Flexistipes sp.: one gene and its partner. The protein of the gene in region 2 interacts with the protein of the main gene of each other region in a pairwise test. Links are inferred from orthologs where the notes say so. Each region holds a gene or a part of one and is shown on either strand. Other genes may lie near its edges.

The links.
Region 1: the proteins of eno (region 2) and rpe interact in binary tests that used the Escherichia coli proteins (3 or more experiments, as listed by UniProt). The link is inferred for Flexistipes sp. from one-to-one orthologs.

The regions. Positions count from the first base shown.
Region 1 is NZ_JAXKVW010000002.1:4,392-10,701, reverse strand. Bases 2,010-4,907 are described here. They hold rpe (ribulose-phosphate 3-epimerase), read right to left. Parts: upstream 3,829-4,907; coding sequence 3,190-3,828; downstream 2,010-3,189. Other genes in these bases: UMU13_RS01770 (DUF1858 domain-containing protein), read left to right, coding at 2,991-3,188; UMU13_RS01775 (SDR family NAD(P)-dependent oxidoreductase), read left to right, coding at 2,168-2,980. In the rest of the region: membrane-bound lytic murein transglycosylase MltF, read left to right, coding at 1-527; UMU13_RS01780 (hypothetical protein), read left to right, coding at 634-1,953; UMU13_RS01755 (addiction module protein), read left to right, coding at 5,711-5,929. UniProt on the Escherichia coli protein: Catalyzes the reversible epimerization of D-ribulose 5-phosphate to D-xylulose 5-phosphate.
Region 2 is NZ_JAXKVW010000020.1:1,136-7,504, reverse strand. Bases 85-3,041 are described here. They hold eno (phosphopyruvate hydratase), read right to left. Parts: upstream 2,230-3,041; coding sequence 940-2,229; downstream 85-939. Other genes in these bases: UMU13_RS10705 (radical SAM protein), read left to right, coding at 2,613-3,041; UMU13_RS10715 (aminopeptidase), read right to left, coding at 85-851. Also shown: more of UMU13_RS10715, read right to left, coding at 1-84; more of UMU13_RS10705, read left to right, coding at 3,042-3,794; UMU13_RS10700 (hypothetical protein), read left to right, coding at 3,794-4,519; nadB (L-aspartate oxidase), read left to right, coding at 4,520-6,082; UMU13_RS10690 (tRNA (5-methylaminomethyl-2-thiouridine)(34)-methyltransferase MnmD), read left to right, coding at 6,054-6,369. UniProt on the Escherichia coli protein: Catalyzes the reversible conversion of 2-phosphoglycerate (2-PG) into phosphoenolpyruvate (PEP). It is essential for the degradation of carbohydrates via glycolysis.

The DNA of each region.
Region 1 (6,310 bases), on a different replicon or contig from region 2:
AAACAAGGCTTCCCAAATACAAAGATATTATCAAAAAAGCTGCGGAAAAACACGGATTCGACTGGCGTCTGATTGCAGCAATGGTTTATCAGGAATCCCACTTCAATCCCTATGCCAGAAGTTATACAGGTGTGCGGGGCTTGATGCAGGTTACACAAAGAACTGCCCGAGAGATGGGAATTAACAACAGGATGAAACCGGCACAAAGTGTGAAAGCCGGAGTAGGATATCTGGCAAAAATATATCATCGCTTTGATGAAATTAAGGACCCGGAAACAAAAATGCTGTTTGCACTTGCCAGCTACAATGTTGGTTACGGTCACGTAAGAGATGCCCAGGATATATGCAGGAAAAAAGGGTGGGGCCCTGAGAAATGGTCATCCCTGAAAAAAGCTCTGCCGCTTTTAAGAGAGAGAAAATATTACAAAAATACAACGTATGGATATGCACGGGGAACAGAGCCGGTAAGATATGTCAGACGTATTATGAGTTATTACGATATTATCAAACAAAAAGCCCACGAATAACTTCACCTTCAAAAACATCCCCATCACCCATCACGCTTTACGCATCACTCATCGCGGTATTTTTTCCCTTTATTTTTAAGTTAATTTGACATATATAAGCCGTCTTATGTCACAATCTCAAACTGAACTTAAATACAGCAGAATTTTTGTCTTCTGGTACCCGCTGGCACTGACCTGGATAATGATGTCCATCGAAGGTCCTTTTCTGGCTGCAGTTATAGCAAGAATGGGCGAAGTAAAGCTCAACCTTGCTGCATACGGGATTGCTTACTCTTTCGGTCTCGTTGTTGAGGCACCGATAATTATGCTGATGAGCGCTTCCACAACATTGGTTAAAAATGAATTCACATACAGCAAACTCAAAAATTTTACTATCTATATCAATTTATTTGTCACACTTTTCATTGTCATCCTTATCATTCCTCCTGTTTTTGATTTTGTGGCTTATAAAATTCTTCAAATCCCTGATAAAATAGCTGAAATTACCCATCTTGCCACCGTTTTTCTGATTCCCTGGCCTGCTGCCATCGGATTCAGAAGGTTTTATCAGGGCATCCTGATACGGTCGGGATTAACAAGGGTTGTAGCTTATACAACGGTTTTCAGGCTCGTTTTCATGGGCATTACCGCAATCACTCTCTTTAATATCACAAACCTTAAGGGAGCTTATGTCGGGACAATTGCTCTAAGTACAGGTGTAATAGCTGAAGCTTTGGCAGCCTATTTTCTTGCACAAAGCTCTATATCCGAAGTTAGACTGAACGATAACACCATAGACAACGACCTCACATACAATAAAATTACAAAATTTTATGTACCCCTTGCACTTACACCTTTCATAGCACTTTCCGCCCAGCCAATAGTAACACTTTTTCTGGCAAAGAGCGTCCGCCCTATTGACTCACTTGCGGTAATGCCTGTGGTTCATTCCCTTACATTTATTTTCAGAAGTATGGGGCTCTCATATCAGGAAGTAGCCATAACCTTTCTGAATGAGAATGCTAAAGCATATTACAAAAAAGTACGCAATTTTGCATTTATGATTGCCTTTGGCTCAACATCGGCAGTTTTTCTGCTAACCGCAACCCCACTTGCTGACCTCTGGTTTATAAAAGTTTCCGCACTCACACCCGATTTGGCAGATTTCGCAATAATTCCCGCAATGATAATGTCTCTTTTGCCTGCTCTGACAGTGTTTATATCTTTTGAAAGATCTGTACTAGTCAAGGATAAAATAACCACCCCCATTTCTGTGGCGACACTGATCGAGGTTATGGTTATTATAACTTCTCTTTTTTGCTTTATCAGTTTTTCAGCAATCCCCGGTGCCATTGTCGCCGCCATCTCTTTCGTTATAGGCAGACTTTTTTCCAATACCTTCCTTTATCCGATTATGAATAAATCAATAAACAGACTGATTGCCTGAATGGGACTTTTGAATAATTTTTTCTTATAAATTTTACCACCCCTTAATTCCCTCTTAACTCTTTGATAGGAGAGGAGATAAAACTCCTCCCCTAATTTAGGGGAGGTTGGGTGGGGTACTTATTCAAAAGTATAGAATTAAGCAATAAAACCCTTTAAGCATGTGAAAAATTGTATTAATTTAGTTGTAAAAGAATTCCGGCAGGAGGGCGATAATGGAAAGAAAACCTGTTATACTTTTAACCGGGGCAACAGACGGCATCGGCAAACAAACGGCTAAAGAACTGGCTGAAAAAGATTATACACTGATAATTCACGGAAGAAACACCGGAAAGGTTCAGGATACAGTTATAGAGCTGGAAAATATTAATAAAAACAGTGAATTTTACGGTTTTGTTGCAGACTATGCAAATCTAAGTGATGTGAACAAATTTGCCGAAGAGGTTAAAAAGCAGTTCAAAAAGCTGGATATTTTAATAAATAATGCGGGCATATACTCAAGTGAATATAAAAAATCCGCAGATGGATATGAAATAACATACCAGGTCAACCACCTGGCACCCGTTCTGCTCACATTAAAACTTCTTGAAAATATAAAGCACAGCCAAAAGAAGAAAATTGTAAATGTCGCTTCGATGGCTCACGCTTCTGACATTGATCTTGAAGAAGTCAAAAAAGGTGGAGAGCACGCCGGTTACGAAGCTTATTCAATGTCCAAATTATGCAACATTCTGTTTACCAAAAAACTTGCGGCTATTACCCGCCCCGACGGAATTACAGTCAACTGCCTGCATCCCGGCGTAATAAATACAAAAATACTTAAAGAAGGATGGGGTGCTTTCGGAGCCGATGTTAAAAAAGGTGCAAACAATATCCTCTATGCAGTGGAATCGGAAGAGTCTGAACAGGTTTCCGGTGCATATTTTATGGATAAAAAAGCCATAGCACCGGCACAGATTGCTTTTGATGAAAAAGTTCAGGATGAGCTGTGGAAAATAAACCTGGATCAGTTAAAAAGTTTTCTGTAAAGGGTAAAAAATGATAACTAAAGAAACGACAATTGAAGATTTGGTGGAGATAAAGGATGAAGCCGTCCAGTATCTAAAAAATAAGGGGATAAGGTGCATTTTGTGCGGTGAGCCGATATGGGGTACTATAGAGGAAGCTGCAAAAGAAAAAGGATTCTCCGACGAAGAAATATCAGAAATCGTTATAGAGTTGAACAACCTGAAATAATTTACTTAAGCGAGTCTATGGCCTTTTTATAGTCATCTGATCCAAATATATAACTTCCTGCAACTGCAACATTACAACCGGCTTCTTCCAGCATATTTATGTTCTTGCCACTTAACCCGCCGTCCACCTGGATAAGCAGTTCAGGATTAGCTTTATCCGCTAAACCCCGAAGCTTCTTTATTTTATCTACCGAGGTTTCGATAAATTTCTGACCGCCGAAACCGGGGTTAACACTCATTATCAGAACCATATCAATATACGGCAAAATTTCTTCCAGCACACTAACAGGAGTACCCGGGTTGATTGATACACCGGCTTTACAGCCAAGGCTTTTAATCAATGTAATGAGTCTGTGGATATGAACCGTTGCCTCCTGATGCACTGTGATAAAATCTGCACCGGCATTTGCAAATTCCTTCACAAACTTTTCCGGGTTTTCTATCATAAGATGCACATCAAAAATTTTATCTGAATACTTTCTCAGCGATTTGACAACCATAGGGCCGATAGTAATATTAGGAACAAAATGACCGTCCATCACATCAAAATGAATCCAGTCAGCGCCTGCATTATCAACTGCTTCAACCTCTTTCTGAAGATTGGCAAAATCGGCACTTAAAAGAGAAGGAGCAACCAGCATAAACAAACCTCCGGTTTTTGTTTGAAAACTTTGAACAATTGAACCGTTATAAGCTTTACCCCCTTAGCCATCCAAACTCTTTAGTATTAAGTGAGTTCAGTTTCTCTCCTCCTATCAAAGAGTTAGGAGGGGATTAAGGGGTGGTAAAATTTATAAAAATACATTATCCAAAAATCTCGCGTTTTGATTATTTAGACAGAATCTGGCGATTTGTCAATTAAACAAATTTTGGCAACCTTTCAAAATTATACATCCGAGGCCTTTGAGTAAGCATTCCGCTTAACCGCACTTAATGCGTTAAGTGCGCAGTTAGGAAGGGCGCAAAGAGTGGTAAAATTTATAAGAATACATTCTTCAAATGTCTCAAAAAATGAAAAAACACAAAGAAATGTCACCTCGACCGCAGCGGAGAGGTCTGGGTCTGCATAAGCAGAAACGCAAATATATTTGATTTAGTAAAAAAATACCCCCTCTCGGTCTCCCTATAAATTAATGGGAGAAATCAGTTCCTTCCCCTATCTTAGGGGAAGGCTAAGATGGGGTAAGCAGATATGCAGATATTGTCATAGCTCTAAAAAATGGGAGGACGCCAAGATTTCTATGTTTATATGCTAATAATTTATTCGTTTAAGCTTATTCAAAAAAATGGAGGGTGCCAAAACAAATTCTCGTTTGTCTTGATGAATTTTTTAATATATGTATATTCATATTGCATTACGGGACCTTTGAATAAGTACCCCACCCAACCTCCCCTAAATTAGGGGAGGAGTTTTATCTCCCCTCCTATCAAAGAGTTAGGAGGGGATTAAGGGGTGGTAAAATTTATAAGAATACATTATTCAAAGGTCTTGTTACGGGAGTGGTTGGGCAGCTGGTGCGCCCCGCGGCCTTCAAAGCCGACTGTCCCGCCTGTTAGGCGGGAGGTAGGTTCGATTCCTACACACTCCCGCCAAATTTATCCTTGTTATCAGTAACTTAACTTTTCAGAAAAAGCCAGTGTGATAAAATTGTGATAATTTCTACGCAAAGATAAACTTATCCATCTCATTTTTTTCACCATTTATTAACGAAATAATCCTGCCGTAAGTCTTATAAATCATTTGGTGGGAGCTGTGTCCTAACTGTCTGGCAACAAAGTTTATATCAGTTGTACTTTGCAATGTGAATATTCCGTCTTGATAGAGCCAGGTGTCCGTTATGAATTGAGCCACCTTTCCGGAACTGAGAGCCAATAAATTCTGATAGCAAAACCAGCACCAGTGAAAATTTATTCTATCAATTTATTCAATTATTTCATGCAACTTTCGGGAATTCCTCTTGCAACTTTGTCCATTTTTAGTATGTAACAAATATCTATCAAAAAATATGGAAGAGAAATTGGTAAAAACGGTGATTATTTAATGAGCAAAGAAATCGGATGACAGAATTAGGTCATATATTAGCAGCCTCCCAAAATTTTTGTACTTGTGCAATTTGACAATACTTTATCTAAATATCGGGATTTTCATGCATGAAGATATCCCAATATTAAGCACAGTTGTATATTTATTCGTTATGTCGTTTCATATGGTAGAGATTTCTCACTTTGTTCGAAAGAATGCCTGCGGCTAGCACCAGTCTTTTAGACTGGTAAATATGTTTACATTCTATTTATCCGCCCAAGGCGGATGCTAGACAGCATTTTGTCATCCCTCGCCCTGTTGAATGCCGAAGGCAAATAGCAAAGCTATTATTCAACAGGGCAAGCGAAGCCGAGGGATCTCTATCTATGTACTAACAATATCTGCGTATTGCCATAGCTTTAAAAAATGGGGGGGTGCCAAGTCATATAATTTTGACATAATTTGATCTGGATGCTATATTAAAGGAAAAGGTAAGTATAATGCAAAAAAATATTAACTTAGAAGAGTTTTCGAAAGACGAAAAAATCAGATTAATGGAAGCAATTTGGGAAGATCTCTCGAAGAACGAAGAAAATTTATCGTCCCCGAATTGGCATAAAAAAGCTCTTTCTGAGACTGAGAACAGACTTAAAAATAACGAAGAAAGTGTAAAAGACTGGCATACAGCAAAAAAAGAACTTCTAAAAAGGTTTGAATGAAATTGAAAATACTTTCTTCAACCATTGAAGATTTAGCAGAGTGTAATTCTGGTATATAGGGTACTTGATTTAAGAATGAACCCAAAAAAAATTGAGGAATCGTTAAAATAGAAACAGATATTTTTTTTAACTTATTATTTAAGAAGTAAACTTTTTAACGATAAAGTTTTACAAGGGCTTGGTGGTGCTCAATTACCAAGAGTTTCTTGGAACTATTTATCCAAAATTCAAGTGCCTTTACCATCTATACAAGTCCAAGAACTAATCGTAAAAGAAATTGAAGCCGAACAGCAAATTGTTAATTCAAACAAAAAACTAATTGAAAAAATGGAAACGAAAATTGAAGTAAAATCTCCGAAGTCTGGGGCGATGAAAATTAGT
Region 2 (6,369 bases):
TCATCAGTATCAAGCATTTTATTGAGAAAATCCTCACCCTTTTCGGCTTCAGCTTTTATAACCCTTCCGTTTTTAAAAGTTAAATGAACATTTTTAGCGCTTACTCCCATAAAAGATGTCGGGACATCAAAAAACATTTCTCCATTGGCACTGTCTTCAACCGGGCTTGTAAAAACCTCACCATCAGGCATATTATGACTGCCGTTACAGTTTATCCACTTCCTGCCGCCTACATTCAAAGTAAGGTCTGTGTTTTTGCCTGTTATCCTGAGCTCTTTTGTGCCGCTGAGAAGTTTTACGATTTTTTCCTGATATTCGCTAACTTCTCTCCAGGATTTTACAGGGTCGCTTTCATTGAGCTTACATGCTCCGAAAACAAATTCGGCGTACTCATCAAAAGACATTTCGGCATCCTGTGCCATGGAAGAAGTGGGATAAGGGGCAATCACCCAGCTGAATTCACCTTTTCCTTCCCTGTCAAACATTATGTCTTTTAAAACTGATAGCGCTTTCCTGTTTATGGCTATTTTACCGGAATCCACTCCTGTAAGCTGCTTTGTGTTAATCTCACAATCAATATTAATCATTGCTTTGACCGTTTTTGCTGCCGTCATATGGGCATCCGGTATAAATTCCAGCTGTTCTTTTTCTGCATATTTGTAAAATGAATAAAGCTGCTCAGCGAAGCTCATTCGCACTATCGGATAACATCCCATTTTCAGCAGTTTTATATAGCAAGCTTTTACCAGAGGTTCTGATGCAACTTCACCCCTGATTTCAACGGTGTCTCCTTTTTTCAGATTGAGACTGTATTCACACAAAAGGTCGGCCATTTTATTTTCAAAATACATAAATACTCCTGTTTAAAATTTGCGGTGTTTTTACAAAAAATCCATTGTATCAAAAAAATATGCAACAATTCTGAAGTAATTTCCAGATTTATTTTTTAAGATTATAAAAAGAGTCCAGACCATAAAATGCGGACTGATCCAAAAGCTCCTCCTCAATTCTTAAAAGCTGATTATATTTGGCAATTCTGTCCGTTCTGCTTGCTGAGCCTGTCTTGATTTGCCCTGCGTTAACAGCAACAGAAAGATCGGCAATTGTTGTGTCCTCCGTTTCTCCGGATCTGTGTGAAATCACGCAAGTATAGCCTGCACGTTTTGCAGTCTCTATTGCATCGATAGTTTCCGTTAAAGTACCTATTTGATTAAGCTTAATCAGGATTGAGTTGGCAATATTTTCATTTATACCTTTTTTGAGACGTTCGGTGTTTGTAACAAATAAATCATCACCAACCAGCTGGACTTTATCGCCCAGTTTTTCTGTAAGAATCTTCCAGCCGTCCCAGTCTTCTTCATCAAGCCCGTCTTCTATGGAAATTATCGGATATTTTGAGACAAGGTATTCATAGTAATCAACCATTTCTTCAGCAGTTTTATCGGAATTTTTCTCTGCTGCCAGTATGTACTTACCGTTTTTATAAAATTCACTGGCAGCGGCGTCTATGGCAATGTATATATCTTCCCCGGGTTTGTATCCTGCCTTTTCAACAGCTGTCAAAATCACATCTATAGCTTCTTCATTGGACTTCAGATTTGGAGCAAAGCCTCCTTCGTCACCCACTGCTGTGTTGTATCCTTTGGATGAAAGAACTTTCTTCAGTGCATGAAATGTCTCAGTTCCCATTCTTAAAGATTCTTTAAAGGATTCAGCTCCCAAGGGCATTATCATGAATTCCTGTATATCAACATTGTTGTCGGCATGTGCTCCTCCATTTAGAATGTTCATCATGGGAGCGGGCATAGTATGAGCAAAGGTGCCGCCGATATAACGGTATAAAGGCATGGCCAGTGCATCTGCAGCTGCTTTTGCACAGGCGAGGGAAACACCAAGGATGGCATTGGCTCCTAATTTATTTTTATTGGCTGTTCCGTCCAGATCAATCATTATTTCATCGATCAGCTTTTGTTCCAGGACGTCTATTCCCTCCAACTCGGGGGAAATTATTTCATTTACATTTTGTACGGCTTTTAATACGCCTTTTCCGCTAAACCTTTCACTGTCACCGTCTCTGAGCTCCACAGCTTCAAATTCACCGGTTGAAGCCCCTGACGGTACCGCTGCAACCCCTATATTGCCTCCGCTTGTGACAACTTCAACTTCAATTGTAGGGTTCCCTCTGGAATCCAGAATTTCTCTGGCGAAAACATCGATAATATCTGTCATTACCCACCTCTTATGTAAAAATATTTTATATATACATTGTATATTGAAAAAAAAGAAAAAACACAATATCCTTATTAATGTTTTGATAAATAATAACTAACAGATTTAAAAGAGGTATTAGAGGTAGTAGGGGTTCAAAGCTTTGTCCGCCTTGGGCCGATTCAATGTCAAAGATTCAATGTTGAATACCCAATCTACCAATATCAAATACACCACTCAACAACTCAACCAATGCACCACTCAACTACTCAACCAATACACCACTTTTCTATTTCTCTATCTCACTCTCACTATAAAAAGCAATTATCTTTTCTTGATTATCAAGCCGTTTGCTGATAATGTTCAGCCGTAATTAAGCAAATATTAAAAAATAAGGTTTACTTATGTATGATATACCAAAACTGTTGTTTGCCGATGACAAGGGAGTTATTTACGACCACCCTACTCTTAAAATGACGGTCAGGAGTGAAAATCTTGAGACTGTCCCTTACGAACTTGAAATGGAAGCCGTACCTCCTAAAACGAAACTTAATTTTCTCGAAGATACTCTGCCTTTGGCTTATAATCCTGAAAAGGCCGGGATGGAGGTTTTCAAGTCAGGCCATGCTGTTTATATAGAGCCCCCTGAAGGTTATTTGCGGCTGTATTTGCCGGCTTATAAAAAAAGAAAGGAAATAATGTTTGAAGACAGGGAATATACTCCGATCGGCTGGATGAATGAAACTTTTGTCTCCCCAATAATCAATGTTGATAAAATCCCCGATAAAAACAGCGAAGCCACCGGCAATAAATTTCATGGCTTTTTAAAATCTTTCAAAAAGAAAAATGCTTTTGTGAAATACCTGCTCAGCAATTCTGATTTATACCATACAAAAAACGAGGAAATAAGACTTCCGGTTGATAAAGACAGCATGCAGGCAGATTCAAAGGAATTAACCGAGATACTGTCACACTATTCGGAAGTTGCCGATAAGCCTGTTTTTAATATCGACTATGACGATTTTAATGTGTCCAACGGAGAAATTGATTTTACACAGTTGTTAGAAGGTATAAAATATCTAAGAAAGAACAATGAGAAGCTCAGCATCACATTTTCTTCATATCTGCAGAATATTGAAACATTGAAAATGTTTACGGATGCCGGTGTGGACTGCGTTAATGTTAAAATGATTTCTACCAATACCGAAACCAACAGAATTTTCAATAAAGAAAACAATACGGATAATGTTTACAAATCATTACAGGCTCTGCATAAACAAAATATATTCAAGAGTCTGACCCTCTACACAATGCCCGGTTTAACCGACAGGGAAAGTGAAACGGAATCATTAAGGGATTTTCTGTCAACCTTTGACATCAATCTACTGCTGTTAAGAAACCTTAAAGGCGATCCTGACCGGATATTTTTTTCTGAAAATCTGAAAACCGAAGATATCAAAGGGTTAAAAAATGTGATTAAACTGATAAAAAAGAAAATGAAAAACCTCAAAATCGGTTATTTTAATAGACATAAAGAGCAGTTTCTAATAGAATATGGTATGCCGGATTTTAAAAGGAGGAAATGATGAAAAGAGCTGTTTTTGTTGTGTTATTTATTTTTCTGGTTTCTTCTGTTTTTGCAGAAGATATAGAATTTACAGACTCCACACTCACTCAGGGGGAGTTTGAAAGCTTCACTAAAGAGCTTGGTGTTGCCCTTTCTTTCAATCCCATGTCTCCGGCGGAAACCCTTGGTGTAACGGGTTTCGATATCGGTGCTGAATTAGTGGTCACAGATATTAGTGATAATAAAAAATATTGGGAAACCCTTGTTGATAACAATGATCCCAGTTCTTATCTCCCCGTTCCCAGACTGCACGTTCAAAAAGGGCTTCCTTTTAATATAGATATAGGTGCCATGTATACCGCAGTCCCAAACAGCAACATTAAGCTTTGGGGAGTTGAGCTGAAATATGCTCTTCTGGAAGGAACAGCAGCCACACCCGCTTTGAGTATAAGAGGCAGCTTCAGTAAACTGGAGGGCGTGGATGAGCTTGACATAACCACTCAGTCAGGTGATATCCTTATAAGCAAAGGTTTTATGATGTTGACACCTTATGCAGGCTTGAGTGCTTTAAGAATCAACGGTAGCGAAAATTCAGACCTTGTTAACTTCGAGGATATACACGAGGTTATATACAGAGGACTGGCGGGCTTGCAGTTCTCACCTTTACCTCTTTTCGTCATTAACCTTGAGGCCAGCATAGGTGAAGTAAATCAATACGGGGTTAAAGCAGGGATAAGATTCTGAATGAAAACATACGCGTTTGATTTTATCGTTCTGGGAAGCGGAGTAGCCGGATTAAGAGCTGCTGCAGAACTGGCTGATTACGGTCAAACTGCAATAATAACCAAAGCAGCCATAGGCGAAAGCAGTTCAGAGTATGCCCAGGGCGGAGTTGCAGTGGTAATGTCTGACGATGACGATATATATCTGCATTACGAGGATACCATTAAAGCTGGCGACGGCTTGTGTGACAAAAATGCTGTTTTCACCCTTGTGGACGAGGGGCCCAGATACATTAATGAGCTTATTGCTCAGGGGGCTAATTTTGACATGCATGAAGGTACTCTGGATTTTACCAGAGAAGCTGCCCACAGTGTCAACAGAATAATTCATGCAAAAGGTGACGCCACAGGCCACGAAATTGTCAGATCTTTAAAAAATTCCGTTTCTAAAAAAGAGTCCATAAAAAGATTTGAAAATGTATTTGCTGTTGATATTATTCAGGAAAATGGAATAGTAAGCGGCATTTTCGTTATAGAAGAAAGCAGCCAGGAAAAAGTATTTTTTAGTGCCAAGGCTGTTATCCTTACCACCGGAGGTGCCGGTCAAATGTTCAAGCGTACAACCAATCCGCCGGTTGCAACCGGCGATGGTATTGCAATTTCTTTCAGAGCAGGTGCATGCCAAAAGGATCTTGAATTTTATCAGTTCCATCCAACTGCACTTACCATGAAGAATACTCCCGCTTTCCTTCTGAGTGAATCCATGAGAGGGGAAGGCGGCGTGTTGAAAAATATACACGGCAAAAGATTCTGCCATAATTATCATAAGCTGGGAGAACTCGCTCCGAGAGATGTTGTCAGCAGAGCCATTTTTTCAGAAATGCAAAAAACTGATTCTGAGTTTGTATACCTTGATTTGACAGGTCTCGAAAAGGATTTTGTTAAAAACAGATTCCCTAAAATATACAATACCTGCCTGGATTTCGGTCTTGATATAACAAAGGAATATATTCCCGTAAGTCCGGCTGCTCATTATTATATGGGCGGAGTGGAAACGGATTTGTGGGGGCGCACAAGTATAGAAGGATTGTACGCTGCCGGTGAAACCGCATGCACAGGTGTTCATGGAGCTAACAGGCTTGCCAGTAATTCACTTCTTGAAGGGGTTGTTTTCGGCGGTAGAAGTGCAAAAGCTGCAATTGTTGATTCCAAACATAAGACTCTTCAAAAAAATAATGTTGATTATAAAGATGAAATAGATTTATCGGATAAATACGAAGTCTATCTTCAGGAAATTCAGGAAACGATGTGGGAAAATGTCGGTGTTGTAAGAAACTTTGACGGGTTAGCAAAAGCTGTCAGCTATTTTAACGAAAAACTGGAAATGATAAGTGATAAAAAACCAGCCAATCAAAAAACAGGAGAAAGAATCAACATGTTTTATGTCGGAAAACTTATGGCTCTTGCAGCCGCCAGCAGAGAGGGAAGCCGCGGTGCCCATTTTAGAGAGGATTTTCCTGAAAAATCAAAAGAGGATTTTCATATAATTTTCAAAGATGGCAAATTTAGTCCCATTAACAGATGATAAAAAACCTTTTGTAACCGCTGATGGTTCTTTTTCATATTATAATCTCACTTATAATGAAGCATACCATGCCAAGTCCATAGGAGCTTATACAGAGAGCCTCCATAAATTTGTTTTTGCATCGGGAATACTTGAGAAACTACGATATAGAGAAGTTTGGCTGCTGGATATATGTTTCGGACTGGGATATAATCTGGCTGTACTGATAAATGAATATTTGAAAAAACAAGGGCTACACAAACTGAACATTTTGAGTGTGGAAAAAGATCCCTCTGTGCTGTCGCTGC